DNA from 2 places in the Micrococcus sp. TA1 genome. Region 1 is predicted to be linked to the other one. Evidence: riboswitches for the same ligand, from Rfam matches in the RefSeq annotation. Region 1 holds a riboswitch; the other holds the start of a gene.
What was found. A riboswitch is a leader RNA that binds a small molecule or an ion and turns the genes downstream of it on or off. The one in region 1 is predicted to bind glycine.
Positions count from the first base shown of each region.

Region 2: another riboswitch for glycine. It lies ahead of GGQ69_RS08705 (amino acid permease); the one in region 1 lies ahead of gcvP (aminomethyl-transferring glycine dehydrogenase).

Region 1 is NZ_JACHNW010000005.1:5,008-12,174, forward strand. It holds gene GGQ69_RS15165 (type I restriction endonuclease) at 1-70, shown strand, start outside; gene GGQ69_RS15170 (SDR family oxidoreductase) at 210-1,121, shown strand; glycine riboswitch at 1,672-1,792, shown strand; gene gcvP (aminomethyl-transferring glycine dehydrogenase) at 1,939-4,941, shown strand; gene gcvT (glycine cleavage system aminomethyltransferase GcvT) at 4,954-6,153, shown strand; gene GGQ69_RS15185 (thermonuclease family protein) at 6,236-7,167, shown strand, end outside.
Region 2 is NZ_JACHNW010000001.1:2,007,224-2,014,390, reverse strand. It holds gene GGQ69_RS08730 (cysteine desulfurase family protein) at 1-828, opposite strand, end outside; gene nadC (carboxylating nicotinate-nucleotide diphosphorylase) at 825-1,691, opposite strand; gene nadA (quinolinate synthase NadA) at 1,688-3,049, opposite strand; gene GGQ69_RS08715 (NUDIX domain-containing protein) at 3,124-3,819, opposite strand; gene GGQ69_RS08710 (sugar porter family MFS transporter) at 4,039-5,496, shown strand; glycine riboswitch at 5,561-5,661, shown strand; gene GGQ69_RS08705 (amino acid permease) at 5,817-7,167, shown strand, end outside.

The sequences.
Region 1 (7,167 bases):
CTTGGTGGACATCTACAACCACGCCGAAGAGCTCCGAGAGAGTGTTCGCGGATATCAGACCGCCTCTTGATCTGATGGTCCTCGGGCTTATCAGTCTCCACGCGAGCGGTCTGGCCATTCCGGTCCAGAGGGCGTCCCCATAGTCTGATCCAAAAGCGACGGCGGTTCTGTTCGTTGCCGTATTCGGGTGAGTTGAGGGGAGCGGTGAGATGACGCAGCACGAGGATCCGCAGGTGGCGCGGCACGCGCAGTCGATGGCCGGGCAGGACGGGACCATGCCGGCACAGCAGCAGGAACCGCCCGGGCTGACCGCCCCCATGGACCCGGTGCCGGACCACGGGGAGTCCAGCTGGGTCGGGCGGGGCCGGCTCGAGGGGCTGAAGGCCCTGATCACGGGCGGTGACTCGGGCATCGGTCGTGCCGTGGCGATCGCCTTCGCACGGGAGGGTGCCGACGTGGCGATCAACTACCTCCCCGAGGAGGAGGAGGACGCCCAGGACGTGGTCGGCTGGATCGACAAGGCCGGCCGCACGGCGGTGACCGTACCCGGGGACCTGCGGGACGAGCAGGAATGCGGGCGGATCGCCGAGGAGGCGGTCGCGGGACTGGGCGGCCTGAACATCCTGGTCAACAACGCCGGTTACCACTGGGCCCGCGGAGAGCCCGGGATCGAGGGGCTGCGGACCGAGGACCTGGACCGGGCGGTGCGGACCAACCTGTACGGCACCCTGTGGCTGACCCGGGCGTGCGTGCCGCACCTGTCCCACGGGGACTGCATCATCAACACCACCTCGGTACAGGCCTACCAGCCCTCGGAGACGATGATCGACTACGCCGCCACGAAGGCCGCCCTGAACAACGTCACCGCGAACCTCGCCGGCGAGCTCGGGCCGAAGGGCATCCGGGTGAACGCGGTGGCGCCCGGACCGGTCTGGACGCCGTTGCAGCCGGCCACCAAGACCCCCGAGGCCGTCTCCCACATGGGTGCGGACACCCCGCTCGGCAGGATCGGCCAGCCCGCCGAGCTCGCCGGGGCCTACGTGTTCCTGGCGAACCCGGCCGAGGCGAGCTACGTCTCCGGAACGGTGCTGGGTGTGACCGGCGGGCTGCCGGTGTTCTGAGACCCCTCCGGCGGACCGGACCCTCCGGGACGTCTCCACCACCCAGGACATCCCCGACGAACGATCGGCGCCCCACCATGCAGCGGAACGAGCTCGAGGCCCCCATCGCCACCAAGATCCTGCGGCGGCTGAGGACTGCCACGGAGTCCGGCCGGATCACGTGGTCTCCGGTGCAGGACTGCGTCCCCGACCGGGACTGGCTCAGCGGCCGGTTCGCCGTGGCGACGATCGAGGACACCGTCGAAACGGGCTTCGCGGGCGGCGACGCCGTCCGGGCGCGCCCACGTGGAGCACGAGATCCCCCAGCTGAGGGTCGGGAGCGTCCCCGAGCCGTTCGACGGGGCCGTGCTGTCCCGGTTCATCCAGAGCCTGGACGCCCTGTCCACCTGAGGGGCCGGGACGTCGACGGCGAGGCCACGCAGTATCGACGGTGACGCCGATGACCGTTGCCGCGGCAGGACCCTGACCTGTGGGAAGGGTGAGGGCGCGCGCACCCAGCGACTCGGGGGGACGTCGGCGGTGCGGCTGTGCCAGACTGGTGCCGCGCCACATCTCCCGCGCGGGAGAGTGCCGGTGCTGCAGGATCCGGGCCTCCGGACCCGGCGGCGCCGGACGCCGAAGGAGCAATCTCTCCCCGAGAATCTCTCAGGCCCACGTACCGCGCAGGGTCGGCGTCTCTGGAAAGTGCCAGGCCCCCAACGCCTCGGCCACCGACGGTGCAAGCACGTATCCTCCAGATACGTGCGGAATCTCTCAGGTCGATGACAGAGCGGGGAGGTACCGATCCGCGCCCGAGAAGCGCCTTGGAGGAGAACCCATGAACGCCATCGTCACCCCGTCCACCGGTCAACGCCACGAGCCGCGGGACACCGCGTCAGCCCCGTTCACCAGCCGTCACATCGGTCCCCGCCAGGCGGACGCCGAGACGATGCTGGCCGCCCTGGGCTTCGAGTCCCTGGAGGCCCTCGTGGACGAGGCCGTGCCCGCGGACATCCGCCAGCACGAGCCCCTGAACCTGCCCGAGGCCCGGACCGAGGCCGCCGTCCTGGAGGAGTTGCGGGCCATCGCCAACCGCAACATCGTCAAGACCCAGATGATCGGCCAGGGCTTCTTCGACACGGTCACCCCGCCGGTGGTGCTGCGCAAGGTCCTGGAGAACCCGGCCTGGTACACCGCCTACACCCCCTACCAGCCGGAGATCTCCCAGGGCCGGCTGGAGGCCCTGCTGAACTTCCAGACCATGGTCGCCGACCTCACCGGCCTCGAGATCGCCAACGCCTCCCTGCTGGACGAGGCCTCCGGCGCCGCCGAGGCCGTGCTGCTGATGCACCGGGCCAACCGGAAGAACGCCAACGGCATCACCCTGATCGACGCCGACCTCTACCCGCAGACTCGCACCGTGGTGGAGGGCCGTGCCCGCGCCCTCGGCCTGGACGTGCGCGTCGCGGACCTCTCAGCGGGCCTGCCCGAGGACCTCGCGGCCGATCTGGAGGAGAAGGGCCTGTGCGGCATCCTGCTGCAGCAGCCCGGGGACTCCGGCCGGATCCACGACCACTCCGCGGTGATCGCCCAGGCCAAGGAGCGCGGCGGCATGGTCGCCATCGCCGCCGACCTGCTCTCCCTCGCGCTCATCGTCCCCCCGGGCGAGCAGGGTGCGGACATCGCCGTGGGCAACACCCAGCGCTTCGGCGTCCCGCTGTTCTTCGGCGGCCCGCATGCCGCCTACATGGCCGTCCACAAGGGCGTGGAGCGCCAGTTGCCCGGCCGTCTCGTCGGCGTCTCGCAGGACGCGGCCGGCCGGCCCGCCTACCGCCTCGCCCTGCAGACCCGTGAGCAGCACATCCGCCGCGAGAAGGCCACCTCGAACATCTGCACCGCCCAGGCCCTCCTGGCGATCACGGCCTCCATGTTCGCCGTCTACCACGGCCCGGACGGCGTGCGGGCGATCGCCGAGCACGCCCACCGGCAGGCCGGCCGGCTGGCCGCAGCCCTGCAGTCCGCCGGGTTCACGCTGAACCACGAGTCCTTCTTCGACACCGTGCAGGTCTCCGTGCCCGGACTGGCCCGCACCGTGGTCAACGCCGCCGAGGCGGCCGGGGTGAACCTGCGCCTCGTGGACGCGGGCACGGTCGGCATCTCCTGTGACGAGACCACCACGGACCGGGACCTGCTCGCGGTGCTGTCCGCCTTCGGCGCCCCCGCGGAGGCCCTCCCGGCCGGTGCCGGGAGCGGGCAGTCCGGGGACACCGGGGCACCCGACGCCGGCCGGGCCAGCGGGCACATCCCCGCGTCCCTGCAGCGCACCAGCGAGTACATGACCCACCCGGTCTTCAACACGTACAAGTCCGAGACCCAGATGCTGCGCTACATCAAGCGCCTCTCCGGGTACGACCTGGCCCTGGACCGCACCATGATCCCGCTGGGCTCGTGCACCATGAAGCTCAACGCGACCGCGGAGATGGAGTCCATCTCCTGGCCCGAGTTCTGCTCCATCCACCCGTACGCGCCCGACCACCAGACCGAGGGCTGGCGCTACCTGCTGACGGACCTCGAGGAGAAGCTGGCCGAGATCACCGGCTACGCGGGGGTCTCGGTGCAGCCCAACGCCGGTTCCCAGGGGGAATACGCCGGCCTGCTGGCCATCCGCAAGTACCACCTGGCCAACGGTGAGGGTGAGCGGGACATCTGCCTCATCCCGGCCTCGGCCCACGGCACCAACGCCGCCTCGGCGGTGCTGGCCGGGCTGAAGGTCGTGGTGGTCAAGACCGCCGAGGACGGCACCATCGACAGCGCCGACCTGGACGCCAAGATCGAGGCCCACTCCGGGCAGGTCGCGGCCATCATGATCACCTACCCCTCCACCCACGGTGTCTACGACGCCGACGTGCGCGAGGTCTGCCGCAAGGTCCACGAGGCCGGCGGCCAGGTGTACATCGACGGGGCCAACCTCAACGCCCTGGTCGGCCTCGCCCAGCCGGGCAAGTTCGGCGGCGACGTCTCGCACCTGAACCTGCACAAGACCTTCTGCATCCCGCACGGCGGCGGCGGTCCCGGCGTCGGCCCGGTGGCCGTGGCCGAGCACCTCGTCCCGTTCCTGCCCAGCCGGGAGGAGCCGATCACCTCGGCGCCCTGGGGTTCCGCGGGCGTCATGCCGATCTCCTGGGCCTACCTGTACCTGATGGGCCCGGAGGGGCTCACCGATGCCACCCGCTACGCCCTGCTCAACGCGAACTACGTGGCCAAGCGACTGGGCGAGTACTTCCCGGTGCTCTACACGGGTGAGACCGGGCTGGTCGCGCACGAGTGCATCCTGGACCTGCGCGAGCTGACCGCCCGCACCGGGGTGACCGCCGAGGACGTCTGCAAGCGCCTGATCGACTACGGCTTCCACGCCCCCACGCTGGCCTTCCCGGTGGCGGGGACCCTCATGGTCGAGCCCACCGAGTCCGAGGACCTGGCCGAGATCGAGCGGTTCATCGACGCGATGATCAGCATCCATGCCGAGATGGAGGCCACCACGCCGGAGACGCTGAACGCGTCCGTCCTGCGCAACGCCCCCCACACCGCCTCGGTGCTCACCGCTGACGAGTGGGACCGGGAGTACCCCCGTTCGCGGGCCGCCTACCCGGTGGAGAGCCTGCGGGTCGACAAGTACTTCGCCCCGGTCGGCCGGATCGACGGGGCGTGGGGTGACCGCAACCTGTTCTGCTCCTGCCCGCCGGTCGAGTCCTTCGAGCCCGTCGCCGACGAGGCCAAGGAGGCGGCGAACCCCACCGCCGTGGCCGACGCCGTCGAGTCCTCGTCCTCCGTTTCCCACTGACAGGAGACCGTCATGTCACCGAACCAAGACCTCCGCACCACCCCGTTGCACGCCGTCCACGCCGAGGCCGGGGCCACGTTCACCGACTTCGGAGGCTGGCAGATGCCGCTGAAGTACGGCTCGGAGCTCTCCGAGCACCACGCCGTGCGCAAGGCGGCAGGGCTGTTCGACCTCTCCCACATGGGTGAGGTCCGGGTCACCGGCCCGCAGGCCGCCGAGGCCCTGGACTACGCCCTGACCGCGCGCGTCTCCAACGTGGCACCGGGGCGGGCCAAGTACTCGCTGATCTGCACCGAGGCCGGCACCATCCTGGACGACCTGATCGTCTACCGGCTGGACGACGGCCAGGACGACTCGGCGCGTGAGTACCTGGTGGTGCCCAACGCCGGCAACGCCTCCTCCGTGGCGGCCGCGCTGACCGAGCGCTCCGTCGGCTTCGAGGCCACCGTCCGCAACGAGTCGGCGCAGACGGCCCTGGTGGCCATCCAGGGTCCCGAGGCGGCCCGCGTCCTGTCCCTGGTGCTGCCGGAGGATGAGGCCGCGGCCCTGCCGGAGCTGAAGTACTACGCGGCGCGGACCGTGACCGTGCGCACCGGCACCGGTGAGGTGCCCGTGCTGCTGGCACGCACCGGGTACACGGGCGAGGACGGCTTCGAGCTGATCATCGGCCCGGTGGCCGACCGGGACGAGCTGTCCGCGGCGGCGACGGCCGTGTGGCACGCCCTGTCCGCGGCGGGCGCCGAGGCCGGCGTGGAGGTGCTGCCGTGCGGCCTGGCCAGCCGGGACTCGCTCCGGCTGGAGGCCGGCATGCCGCTGTACGGCAATGAACTGGACCTGGGGCACCTGCCCTCGGAGTCCGGTGCCGGGATGGCCGTGCCGCTGAAGTCCAAGGAGACGGACTTCGTGGGCCGTGACGCCCTGCTCGCCGCGCGCGAGGACGGCACCGGCACGACCTCCGGCCAGGCGATCGTGGCGCTGCGGGCGGCCGGCCGCCGCGCGGCCCGGGCCGGTTACGCCGTGCTCGACGGCGACGGCAACCGGATCGGCGAGGTCACCTCCGGGATCCCCAGCCCGACGCTGGGTTACCCGATCGCGCTGGCGCGGGTGGACGTGACGCACCGGGAGCCGGGTACCGAAGTGGCCGTTGACCTGCGCGGCAAGGCCGAGCCGTTCACCGTGGTGGAGCTGCCGTTCTACCGTCGGCAGGACTGAGCCTGGGGTGGGGGTCCCGCTTGCTAGACTTCGCTGAGCCAGCGGGCCCCCGTCCCGGCCCTCCCATCACCGCAGGAAGACCATGACTCAACAGCGAACCGCCGGGCGGATCTCCGTCCTGGGGATCATCGCGTTCGTGCTGCTCGCGGCCCTGCTGCTGACGCTGGCCGTCCTCAGTGCAGTCAAGGGAGTCCGCACCGCCCAGTCCTACGGGAACGTGGTGCGCGTCGTGGACGGCCACACCATCGTGGTGAACATGGACGGCACCGAGGAGACCGTGACCCTGGCCGGAGTGCAGGCGCCGCTGAGCGCTCCCGAGGGCAAGAAGACCACCCTGGACAACTGCCTGGCCGAGGAGTCGACGGCGAACCTGTCCGGGATGCTGGAGTCCGGTGACTCCATCCAGGTGCAGTACGTGGACGGTCCCGGGGACACCCGGTTCGTGCTGGCACGCTCCGGCGGCCAGGTGATCAACGTCGTCCAGGTCGAGGCCGGACTGGCCGTCCCGGTGCGCGAGCAGCCGATGGGACAGCTCGGGGCCGACCTGCAGGAGGCGCAGGAGACGGCCCGTACCGACGAGGCCGGCCTGTACTCTCCGTCCGTGGACTGCACCCTGCCCGGCAGGGTCGCGCCCGTGGTCGACGTGCTGCGCGGGCTGCCGGAGGGCGGGCCGTCCTCGGCCGCGGAGGCCGACGAGCAGATCGAGGCGGTTGCGGCCGCCGTGGAGCAGGGCGTCACCGCGGAGAAGGTGTTCGCCACGATCGACCCCGAGGGGACCTCCCTCTCCTCGCTCGCCTGGGGGGAGGACGTGCCCCGGTTGCGGCAACGGCTGGATGAGGCCCTGACCCAGGCGCAGACCGAGCTGGCGTCCCTCCAGACCACCCGCGGCGTCCTGCTGACCCGTGAGCGCGAGGAGGCCGCGCGCCAGCGGGAGGAGGCCCGCCAGGCCGAGCTCGCCCGCCAGGCCGAGGCCGCTCGCCAGGCCGAGCTCGCCCGCCAGGAGGCCGCTCGCCA
Region 2 (7,167 bases), on a different contig from region 1:
CTCGCGCAGCACCTGCTCGACGAACCGGTCCCGCAGGGCGCGCACCCGGGGCCCGACGCCGGCCCGCTCGGCCTCGGCGGCCGCCAGGGCGGTGGCCAGGGCCACGGCGCCGGCCACGTTCTCGGTGCCGCTGCGCCGGCCGCGCTCCTGGCCGCCGCCGTGCACGACGGGTTCCAGGGCCAGCCGGCTGCGGGCCCACAGGACGCCGACCCCCTTGGGGGCCCCGACCTTGTGCCCGGACAGGCTCAGGGCGTCCACGCCCAGGCGCCCCACATCCAGGTCCAGCCAGCCGGCCGCCTGCACCGCGTCCGTGTGGAACGGCACCCGGTGCTCCCGCGCCACCGCCGCCAGTTCGGGTATGGGCTGGACGGTGCCGATCTCGTTGTTGGCGTACTGCACGGAGACCAGCGCCGTGTCCGGACGGATGAGCCCGGCGAGCTCCGCCGGGGAGACGAGACCGTGCTCGTCCGGGGTGAGGTGATCGGCGGTGAAACCGTGCGCGCGGACCAGGTAGTCCACCGAGGCCAGCACCGCCTCGTGCTCGAGCGGCGTGGTGATGAGGTGCCGGCCGCGCGGCGCACCCAGGGCGATGCCCTTGACGGCCAGGTTGTCCGCCTCGGTGCCGCTGCCGGTGAACACGACGCCGGCCGCGCGCCCGCCCAGCACCGTGGCCACGGACCGCCGGGCGGCCTCGAGCCCGGCCGCGGCGGACTCGCCCAGGCCGTGGTGGCTGGAGGGATTGCCGAAGTCCCCGGTCAGGTACGGCCACATCGCCTCCAGCGCCTCGCGCCGCACGGGGGAGGTGGCGGCGTGGTCGAGGTAGATCACGTCCCCACGTCCAGCCCGAGGTCCAGGGACCGCACGCTGTGCGTCAACGCCCCCACGGAGATCACGTCCACGCCCGTGGCGGCGATGTCGGCGACCGTGTCCAGGCTGACGCCGCCGCTGGCCTCCACGATGGCCCGGTCGCCGATGATCGCCACGCCCTCGCGCAACTCGTCCAGGGTGAAGTTGTCCAGCATGATCGTGTCCACCCCGGCGGCGAGCACGTCCGGGATCTGGTCCAGCCGGTCGACCTCGACCTCCAGGTGGGCCGTGTGGGGGAGCAGGTGCCGGGCCCGCACCAGTGCCTCGGTCAGGCTGACGCCGGCACCGGCCAGGAACGCCAGGTGGTTGTCCTTGGCCATCACCGCGTCCGAGAGGGAGTGCCGGTGATTGTGGCCGCCGCCGTCGCGCACCGCCTGGCGCTCCAGGACGCGCAGGCCCGGGGTGGTCTTGCGGGTGTCCACGATCCGCGCGGGGGTGGCCGCCACCGCGGCCACGTAGCGCGAGGTCTCGGTGGCGATGCCGGACATCCGCTGGACGAAGTTCAGGCCGATCCGCTCGCCGCGCAGGATCGCGCGCGCCGGGCCGCTGACCTCGGCCAGCACGGTGCCGGCCTCGAACGCCGCCCCGTCCTGGACCCAGGTGCTCACGGACAGCTCCGGGTCCACGAGCCGGAAGGCGGCCGTGAACGCCGCCGTGCCGCTCAGCACGCCGGGCTCACGGGCCACCAGTCGCGCGGTCCCCGTGGCCGAGGCCGGCACCAGCACCTCCGAGGTGAGGTCGCCCCAGGGGGCGTCCTCCTCGAGGGCCGCGGCGACGATCCGCTCGACCTGGACTCGCCCGACCGGCTGGGACCAGGCGCTCATCGCGTCGCCCCCGTGGCCGGTCCCGCGGGTGAGGCGTCCGCACCGGCCGCGGCCCCGCCCGCGTCCGGACCGGCCGGCGTCGGGACCGGACGGGCGGCGGGGGCGACGGTGAGCATCCGCTCCAGGGCGACCCGCGCCGGGTCCGCGACGTCGGCGGGCACCTGGATGCGGTTGACCACCTCACCGGCGACCAGCGACTCGAGCACCCAGGCGAGGTAACCCGGGTGGATGCGGTACATGGTGGAGCAGGGGCAGATCACCGGGTCCAGGCAGAAGATGGTGTGCTGCGGGTACTGCGCGGCCAGGCGCTGGACGAGGTTGATCTCGGTGCCGATCGCGAAGGTGGAGCCGTCCGGGGCGGCCTGGATGGCCTTGACGATGAAGTCCGTGGAGCCGGCGGAGTCCGCGGCGTCGACCACCGGCATCGGGCACTCGGGGTGCACGACCACGTGGACGTCCGGGTGCTCGGCGCGGGCCCGGGCGATCTGGTCCACGGTGAAGCGCTTGTGCACCGAGCAGAAGCCGTGCCACAGCAGGACCTTGGCCTGCTGCAGCTCCTCCTCGGTGTTGCCGCCCAGCGGCTTGCGCGGGTTCCACAGCGGCATCCGGTCCAGGCCGATGCCCATGGCCTTGGCGGTGTTGCGGCCCAGGTGCTGGTCCGGGAAGAACAGCACCCGCTGGCCGCGCTCGAAGGCCCACTCCAGGACGGAGGAGGCGTTGGAGGAGGTGCAGACGATCCCTCCGTGCTCGCCCACGAAGCCCTTCAGGGCGGCCGAGCTGTTCATGTAGGTGACCGGGATGACCGGAGCGCGGCCCGCCTCGTCCGGCGCGGTGCCGTACACCTCCTCGAGCTGCTCCCAGCAGTCGGCGACGGAGTCCAGGTCGGCCATGTCCGCCATCGAGCAGCCCGCGGCGAGGTTCGGCAGGATGACCGCCTGGTCCTCGGTGGAGAGCAGGTCCGCGGTCTCGGCCATGAAGTGCACGCCGCAGAAGACGATGGCCTCGGCCTCCGGGCGGGTCCTGGCGGCCTTGGCGAGCTGGAAGGAGTCGCCCACGAAGTCCGCGTGGGCCACCACCTCGTCGCGCTGGTAGAAGTGGCCGAGCACCACGACCCTCTCGCCCAGGGTCTCCTTGGCCACGCGGATCCGCTCGTGGAGCTCCTCGTCGGAGGCGCGCTGGTACTCCTCCGGGAGCGCGCCCTGCCGGGGTGCACCGGCGGGGATCGCGTCCTGCTGCGAGGCGCCCGGTCCGTACCCGGGGGTGCCGGCGTCAAAGGTCCAGGGCCCGGCCGTCAGGTCCGGGGAGCAGGAGGAGCCACCCGTGGAACCGGTGGCGATGAGGTCCAGTGTGCGGTGCACGGAGGCGCCGCGCGGGGACAGGCCGGAACCGGAGCGGTCCGGCGGAGTGACTGCGGGGGAGTCGGCGGTGGTGGTCACGAGAGGGTCCTTGTCTGCTCGGTGGGGATGGGGTCGGTGCTGCCCGGGGTGAACTGCCGGTAGCGGTAGAGCCGGGGTGGCCGGTGCGGGGTGCCCGCCAGGCGCTCGCCGGTCTCGACGATGTCCGCCGAGGCGGTGATGGAGCGGCGGAAGTTCGCCGGGTCCAGGGGCTGGCCCCGGACGGCCTCGTGGACCGAGCGGAGCTGGGCCAGGGTGAAGGTCTCACCCAGGAAGGTGTGCGCGATCCGCGCGTACTCGACCTTGGTGCGCAGCCGCTGCAGGGCGTAGTCCACGATCGCGTTGTGGTCGAAGGCCAGGGCGGGGAGGTCATCGGCCGGGAACCACTGGACGTTGTTCCCCACGGCGGCGTCGGTCACCTCGTCCGAGCGCACCAGGGCCCAGTAGACGACGGAGATGACGCGGCCGGTGGGGGAGCGGTCCAGGGCGCCGAAGGTGTAGAGCTGCTCGAGGTAGCTGGGGCGCAGTCCGGTGGTCTCGGCCAGGGTCCGGGCGGCGGCGTCCTCGAGCGGCTCGGCGTCCGGCAGCCAGCCGCCGGGCAGGGCCCACTGGTCCAGGTGGGGCTCCCGGGTGCGGCGCACGAAGGGGGTCCACAGGGCCGGGGGGTCCCCGGCCTCGGAACGCAGCGCGAAGATGACGGTGGACACCGCCAACCGGGCTGTGTGCTGATCCACCCTGACTCCCGTCCTCCCACTTAGGGTCTGGATGACCCTAAGTTGACTGAGATCCATCTTACAGTCGGAGTGACCCGAAGGGGAGAGTGTTGCGGGCGGCCGGAGCGCGGGCCCGGGCCCGGCCTGGCGGGTCCCAGGCCTCGCGGGTCCCAGGACCTGCGCCCTGGCATGGAGCGGCAGTAGGGTGGGGCATCCGGTCACGCCCCCACGGAGGAAGTCATGACGCCGAAGAATCCCGCCGACCGCGTGAACATCCGCGTGATCGGCATCTGTATCGCCGCCGCCCTGGGTGGCTTCCTGTTCGGCTTCGACACCGCGGTGATCAACGGCGCCGTCGACGCCCTCGAGTCGGGCTTCGCACTCGGACCCGGGCTGACCGGCTTCGTCGTGTCCTCGGCCCTGATCGGCTGCGCCCTGGGGGCCTGGTTCGCCGGTCCCGTCGCCAACCGCTTCGGCCGGGTCCGGGTCATGCTGCTGGCGGCGGTGCTGTTCCTGGTCTCCGCGCTCGGCTCCGGGCTGGCCTTCGACGTGTGGAGCCTGATCATCTGGAGGGTCGTGGGCGGCCTGGGCGTGGGCGCCGCCTCGGTGATCGCCCCGGCCTACATCGCCGAGGTGAGCCCGGCCGGCGTCCGGGGCCGGCTGGGCTCCCTGCAGCAGCTGGCCATCGTGACCGGCATCTTCGTGGCACTGCTGTCCGACGCCCTCTTCGCGAACCTGGCCGGGGGCGCGGCCGAGACGCTGTGGTGGGGACTGGAGGCCTGGCGCTGGATGTTCATGGCCGAGGCCGTGCCGGCGGTGCTCTACGGGGCGTTCGCGTTCCGCCTGCCCGAGTCACCCCGGTACCTGGTCGCCCGCGGTGACCTCGACCGTGCGGCCCAGGTCCTGTACGACTTCACCGGCATCGAACGGGTCAACCTCAAGATCGAGCAGATCAAGGACACTCTGGAGTCCGAGCGGCGGGAGTCCCTGCGCGACCTGCGCGGACCGGCGATGGGCCTGAGGCCGATCGTGTGGATCGGCATCGTCCTGTCCGTGTTCCAGCAGTTCGTGGGCATCAACGTGATCTTCTACTACTCGACCACGCTGTGGCGCTCCGTGGGCTTCGGGGAGTCCGACGCCCTGACGATCACGGTGATCACGTCGGTCACGAACATCCTGGTGACGATCGTGGCCATCCTGCTGGTGGACCGGGTGGGGCGGCGCCCCATGCTGCTCGTCGGGTCCCTGGGCATGGCGGCCTCACTGGGCCTGATGGCGGTGGCCTTCTCCTTCGCGCAGGTCGTCCAGGGCGCCGACGGCACCACGGCCGCAGAGCTGGGCCAGCCGTGGTCCACGGTGGCCCTGATCTCGGCCAACGCCTTCGTGGTCTTCTTCGGTGCCACGTGGGGGCCCCTGGTGTGGGTCCTGCTGGGGGAGATGTTCCCGAACCGGATTCGCGCCGGGGCGCTCGCCGTGGCCGCGGCGGCCCAGTGGGCCGCGAACTTCGCGGTCTCCACCACGTTCCCGTGGCTGGCCGAGATCGGGCTGACCGTGGCCTACGGGCTCTATGCGGTGATGGCGGTGCTGTCCTTCCTCTTCGTCTGGCGCTTCGTCCCGGAGACGAAGGGCCGCGAGCTCGAGGACATGCAGGACACCGGCATCGTCCGGAAGTCCCGCAGGAGCACGCCCGCGCGGTGAGGACCCGGCCGCGATTTCACGCACCCGTGTGAGGTGCATTACAGTAGTCTCCCGGAATCAGCCACTGAGCGGTCCGGGAGAGATCCCGCACCACCTAAGATGCGCGACGCCGAAGGAGCAAGCCCTCCCCGGGAATCTCTCAGGCCCCCGTACCGGATCGCTGGGCACCTCTGGAAAGCGTCGCCACACCCACGCGCGACCACCGACGGGGCAAGCGGCCGACCGGCTCCGGGCCGGCACGACGCGAAACTCTCAGGTCCATGGACAGAGCGGGGAGGACACGAGGGGACCACCGTCCCACGTCCACCTGAGGAGAACCCATGGAACCCAGCCGCCCCACCGGGCCCGTCGCCGGCGGGACCGAGGCCGGACCAGCCGGCCACGCCCCCGCCGCAGCCCCGACCCTCGAGAGCCCGGCACCCGGCCGTCCGGACGGCACGGCCGCCGCGCCGGGCTGGAACCGCTTCGACTCGAGCTGGACGATCGGCCTGTTCGGTACCGCCGTGGGCGCCGGCGTCCTGTTCCTGCCGATCAATGCCGGCCTGGGCGGGATGTGGCCGCTGATCATCGCCACGCTGATCATCGGGCCGATGACCTACTTCTCCCACCGGGCGCTGTCCCGCATGGTGGTCGCCTCGCCCCGGGCCGACCGTGACATCACCGGCGTGGTGCGGGACTACTTCGGCGAGGCCGCCGGCCGCCTGGTCACCATCCTGTACTTCCTGGCGATCTTCCCGATCGTGCTCATCTACGGCGTCGGCATCACCAACACCGTGGACAGCCTCATGGTCAACCAGCTGGGCATGGACCCGTGGCCACGCTGGTTGCTCTCCGGGGTGCTCGTGCTGCTGATGTCCGCCGTGATGGTGGCCGGCCAGCGCGTCATGCTGATCGTCACCCAGTGGCTGGTCTACCCGCTGATCGCGGTCCTGTTCTCCGTCACCCTGCTGCTCATCCCGTCCTGGTCCTTCGAGGGCTTCGGGGCCGTGCCCGCCGCCGGCGACTTCGCGATGTCCCTGTGGCTGATGATCCCCGTGCTGGTCTTCGCGTTCAACCACTCCCCGGCGATCTCGCAGTTCTCGGTGTCCCTGCGCCAGCGCTACGGGGCCGGCTCGGTGCAGAAGGCCTCCTCCGTCCTGCGCGTCACCTCCATCCTGCTGGTGGTCTTCACCATGGGCTTCGTCTGGTCCTGCGTGCTGGCCCTCGGCCCCGAGGGGTTGCAGGCCGCCAAGGACGCCAACCTGCCGGTGCTCTCCCACCTGGCCAACGTCATGGGCCTGCCGATCATCGCCTGGCTCGGGCCGGCGGTGGCCGTCACGGCCATCGGCTCGTCCTTCTTCGGCCACTGGCTCGGGGCGTTCGAGGGCGCGCAGGGCATCATGCGCGGGATGGTGGACCCGCAGTCCCGGCGCTTCTCCGACCGCGGACTGCGGATCGGAATCAGCGTGTTCCTCATCGCCAGCACCTGGATCGCCGGCGTGCTCAACCCGAGCATCCTGGGGCTCATCGAATCACTGGCCGGGCCGGTCATCGCGGCTGTGCTCTACCTGATGCCGATGTACGCCATCCGGAAGGTCCCCGCCCTGGCGCCGTTCCGGGGCGCGATCTCGAACGTCTTCGTGGTCATCGCCGGAATCGTGGCGGTCGGGGGCATCCTGCTCAGCCTGTTCG